DNA from 2 places in the Paraburkholderia dioscoreae genome. Region 1 is predicted to be linked to the other one. Evidence: riboswitches for the same ligand, from Rfam matches in the RefSeq annotation. Region 1 holds a riboswitch; the other holds the start of a gene.
What was found. A riboswitch is a leader RNA that binds a small molecule or an ion and turns the genes downstream of it on or off. The one in region 1 is predicted to bind thiamine pyrophosphate.
Positions count from the first base shown of each region.

Region 2: another riboswitch for thiamine pyrophosphate. It lies ahead of PDMSB3_RS18525 (FAD-dependent oxidoreductase); the one in region 1 lies ahead of thiC (phosphomethylpyrimidine synthase ThiC).

Region 1 is NZ_LR699553.1:3,056,756-3,059,207, reverse strand. Features, by position in the region: gene thiC (phosphomethylpyrimidine synthase ThiC) at 1-1,529, opposite strand, end outside; TPP riboswitch at 1,623-1,741, opposite strand; gene PDMSB3_RS13660 (GreA/GreB family elongation factor) at 1,905-2,315, opposite strand.
Region 2 is NZ_LR699553.1:4,096,904-4,099,355, reverse strand. Features, by position in the region: gene PDMSB3_RS18530 (ABC transporter ATP-binding protein/permease) at 1-193, opposite strand, end outside; TPP riboswitch at 577-700, shown strand; gene PDMSB3_RS18525 (FAD-dependent oxidoreductase) at 918-2,048, shown strand; gene thiS (sulfur carrier protein ThiS) at 2,130-2,327, shown strand; gene PDMSB3_RS18515 (thiazole synthase) at 2,384-2,452, shown strand, end outside.

The DNA of each region.
Region 1 (2,452 bases):
TGCTCCTTCGGCGTGACGTAGCACAGCATGGCCGTGCCGAACCAGCCGATCATCGCAGCGCCAATGCCCGACGTGATGTGGTCGTAGCCCGGCGCGATGTCCGTGGTCAGCGGTCCCAGCGTGTAGAACGGCGCTTCGTCGCACCATTCCAGTTGCAGATCCATGTTTTCCTTGATGAGTTGCATCGGCACGTGGCCGGGGCCTTCGATCATGGTCTGCACGTCGTGCTTCCACGCGATCTGCGTGAGTTCGCCGAGCGTCTTCAATTCGCCGAGCTGCGCTTCGTCGTTGGCGTCGTAGATCGAGCCGGGGCGCAGGCCGTCGCCCAGCGAGAAGGCCACGTCATACGCCTTCATGATTTCGCAGATGTCTTCGAAGTGCTCGTACAGGAAGCTTTCCTTGTGATGAGCGAGACACCATTTCGCCATGATCGAGCCGCCGCGCGAGACGATGCCCGTCATGCGTTTGGCCGTGAGCGGCACGTATTGCAGACGCACGCCCGCATGAATCGTGAAGTAGTCGACGCCTTGCTCGGCCTGTTCGATCAGCGTGTCGCGGAAGATTTCCCACGTCAGGTCTTCGGCCTTGCCGTTGACCTTTTCGAGCGCCTGGTAGATCGGCACCGTGCCGATCGGCACTGGGCTATTGCGGATGATCCACTCGCGCGTTTCGTGAATGTGCTTGCCGGTGGACAGGTCCATCACCGTGTCGCCGCCCCAGCGGATCGCCCACGTCATCTTGTCGACTTCCTCGCCGATGGAAGACGACACCGCTGAATTGCCGATGTTCGCATTCACCTTCACGAGGAAGTTGCGGCCGATGATCATCGGCTCGCTTTCCGGGTGATTGATGTTGTTCGGGATGATCGCGCGGCCGCGCGCCACCTCTTCGCGCACGAACTCCGGCGTGATTTCGGTGAGGCCGTTCGGACCGAACGCGCTCGCGCCGAACGCCTGGCCCGGATGCTGGCGGCCCATCATCGCGGCGAGCTTTTCGCCGTTCGGGCCGCTCGTCTTCAGGCTTTCCAGATACTCGGCGCGGCGCTGGTTTTCGCGAATCGCGATGTACTCCATTTCCGGCGTGATGATGCCTTTGCGCGCGTAGTGCATCTGCGAGACGTTCTTGCCGGCGATCGCGCGGCGCGGCGTGCGGTGCAGGCCCTGGAAGCGCAGGTCGGCGGTTGCCGTGTCGGCGGCGCGTTCGCGGCCGAAGTCGCTCGACAAGCCGGTCAGCGCTTCGGTGTCGCCGCGCTCTTCGATCCAGGCCTGACGCAGTGCCGGCAGACCGGCGCGGATGTCGATTTTGGCATCCGGGTCCGAGTAGGGGCCCGACGTGTCGTAGACATAGACCGGCGGATTCTTTTCGCCGCCGAAGCTGTCGGACGTGTCGGCCTGCGAGATTTCGCGCATCGGCACGCGGATGTCGGGACGCGAGCCGGTCACGTAGACCTTGCGGGAATTCGGCAGCGGCGCGACAGCGGCTTCGTCGACGTGCGCGTCGGCGGAAAGGAACTTCGGGTTGGCGTTCATGCGTATCTCCGTTGCAAAGCTATGTGGGGCGGCTAAGCAGGAGACGAGACGGAAGTTGTCGGAAATCGCGAGAGGTGAGGCGATAAAGCTGGAGCGCGAAATCCGTACGCTTCCCTGCGCTGGCATTATCCAGATCAGGTTCAAAGGGTATTTCTCACCCACGCAACACGGACTTCCAACCTCCGTGCGACGCAGGACCCCCGCGTTAGCAGCGCACACGATACACCGGCTTCCCGCTGCTTGGCAACCCGTCAGGAAACGCCGGCTGGCGGATAGCGCAGCGGTCGGCCACGCGCGAGTCGTGTGTCGAGGCGGCTGGCATCAGGCTGGCGCCACGATGCGGCGCGACACGTTTGCTATGGCGTGGCGCTGTGCTTACAGCGTGAAATCGTCCGCGGCTTCGGGTTGAAACAGGATTTTTTCCAGCTTCAGCACCTTCTCCGTGCCGCTCGGCGGCGTGAAGCGGATGCGCTCGCCGCGCTTCGCGCCGAGCAGGGCGAGGCCGGCGGGCGAGAACACGTTCAGGCGACCGTGCGCGAAGTCCGCGTTGGGCGGATAGACCACCGTCCAGGTCATGTGCTCGCCGCTGGTTTCGTCGACCAGCGTGGCTTGCGAATTCATCGTGACGACATTGGCCGGAATCTCGTGCGAATCGACGATCACCGCGCGCTCCAGGACGTCGTCGAGCATGTCCTGCAAACGCGCGTCGGCGCCGGGCGCGGCCGCGTGCTTCTCGAGACGGGTGACGTCGAGCTCGGTCAGGTAACAGGTTTTCGTCTTTTTCACGATGGGTACTCCAATTCGATCTGCATGTAGGGAAACAGCGTGCGGATGAGATCGGCCCGGAGCCCGACAACGCGGCTCAGGCAATGGAGCGGGCAGCGTTAGATCGGGCGCCGGGCGGCGTGGAGCGGGAGCGTTCG
Region 2 (2,452 bases), 1.0 Mb from region 1:
TGTAGAAGTCGGCGCTCCAGCGGTTCAGACGCACGTTGATCCACACCACGAGCAGATTCATCACGATGATCGCGATGAGCAGGCCCCATGCCGTGTTTCGTTCTTCGGAGACCCAGTAGGGCTTGATCAGGCTCCAGGCGGAGACTTTTTCGTCGGGCGGCAGCGCGTGGCTGGCAGAGGTATTCGGTGTCATGAGCATCCTGAAGTAGTGCTGGCCCATTCGGGGCTGACCCGTGGAGCAGGTCCGTCTGCGGGCTGCCCTGCGGCGGGTTTGCGTTACATGCCCGGGCGTCGTGCTCGACGAACGCACGCCCGGGTGAGCGTCCGATTCTGGCGCGAAGCCCTTAAGCGAAAATTAATGCTCGCCGCGAGGCCTTGCCGGATCCCGCCGGGAACGTGGCGAGGTCGGCTGGCGTGCCGTCCGCGCCGCATTCGCGCGGCATCCTGTGCTGGCATTGTGCCAGAGCGCCGCCTTGGACCGTATTGATAGTGAGAAAGATGGTGCCGGATCAAATTCCGTGCGGCGTGGCGAGCCGCTGGTTTGCGGGCGCCGCGCCTTTTATGGTCTAATGGGCTTCGACGAAACAGGGGTGCTTCGCGCACAGGCGGCATGGTTTTCATGCTGCGGCGGCGAGGCTGAGAGAGACCCTTTGCACCCGATCCGGGTAATACCGGCGCGGGAAGTTTCCGGAAGCAGCCAGTCTTCCATTCCCCGCCGGGCGGCGTTAGTCATTGGAGCGCGCATTGCCCGGCCGGCCTCACCCGCCGGTTTCGTCCTGGGTACGTGCGTTTTTGTGGCCGTACGGAAAGGACTCGATGACCGCCTATTCTTCAGATATGTGTTTTGCTCTTCGTCACGCCGCCGTCGGCGCGCCGTGCTTCAGCGTTGCTTGCCGTCCTGAAACGGAGTGTGCGCGATGACGCGTCCTGCACAACCCGATTTCGCCGTGCTCGGCGGTGGCCTGTGCGGGCGGCTGGTCGCGTGGCGTCTCGCCGGACTGGGGCATCGCGTGGCGCTCTATGAGCGTGGCGACGCCGCCGGTTCGCAAGCCGCCGCGTGGGTCGCCGCGGCCATGCTGGCGCCGCTCGCGGAAGCAGCCAGTGCCGAGTTGCTGATCACGCGCCTCGGCGCGAGTTCGCTCGAGAGCTGGCCGCAAGTGCTGGCCGAGTTGCCCGAGCCGGTGTTCTTTCAGCGCAATGGCACGCTGGTTGTCTGGCATCACGCCGACCGCACCGAAGCGCCGCTGTTCGAGCGCCGGGTGCGCTCGAATGCCCCGCCGGAATTGCTGGACGGAGGCTTCATCACTCTGGCGGGCGCGCAGCTCGGCGCGGCCGAGCCTGCGTTGGCGGGGCGTTTCAATCAGGGCTGGCTGTTGCCGCGCGAAGGCCAGCTGGATAACCGGCAGGTGCTGGCGGCGCTCGCCGCAGGCCTCGCGCAACGCGGTGTCGAAACACACTGGAATACGCCGGTCGACGATCACGCGCTGCCGGCCGCCCATATCACGATCGACTGCCGCGGCCTCGGCGCGAAGTCCGTGCTGCCCACGCTGCGCGGCATTCGCGGCGAAGTGGCGCGCGTGCATGCGCCCGGTATCAAACTGACGCGGCCGGTGCGGCTGCTGCATCCGCGCTATCCGCTCTATATCGCGCCGAAGCAGGACGATCTCTACGTGATCGGCGCTACCGAAGTGGAAGGCGAGGACATGTCGCCGGTCAGCGTGCGCTCGGCGCTCGAACTGCTGAGCGCGGCGTTTTCCGTGCATCCCGGCTTTGGCGAGGCACGCATCCTCGAACTGAATTCGCAGTGCCGCCCCACTTTACCGGACCACCGTCCGGCTTTGCTGTGGGACGGCGCGCAGACGCTGCGCGTGAACGGCCTGTACCGGCACGGCTACATGATCGTGCCCGAAGTCGCCGACGAAGCCGTGCGCTTTGCCGCGGCGCGGCTCGACGGCCGCATCGGCGACGCCGATGCTTTCGCCGACTGGCAACGCGGTGCTCGCTGGAGCGAGCTCTTTCAACTGGACTCCGCGCGGGAGCCGGCATGAGCGTTGCGCGAGTGGTCTTTATCCGGACGAGCGCTGCGCTGCGCGCGGCTTTCGCCATCGATTGAACCGTATTCGGACATCATGGACATTCATATCAATCAGAAGCCGTTGTCGCTGCCCGAGGGCGCGACTGTCGCCGACGCGCTCACCGCGTACGGCGCCCGCCCGCCGTTTGCGGTCGCGCTGAACGGCGATTTCGTGGCGCGCACCCAGCATGCGGCGCGCGCGCTGCAGGCAGGCGACAAACTCGACGTCGTGCAACCCGTGGCCGGCGGCTGAGCGTCTCGCCACGCATTGCCGGGCTGCCGGTGTGCACGAAACCAAGGATTATGCAAATGACTTCCCTCCAGACCGCCGACGCGCTCACGCTTTACGGACAGACCTTCGCGAGCCGTGTGCTGCTC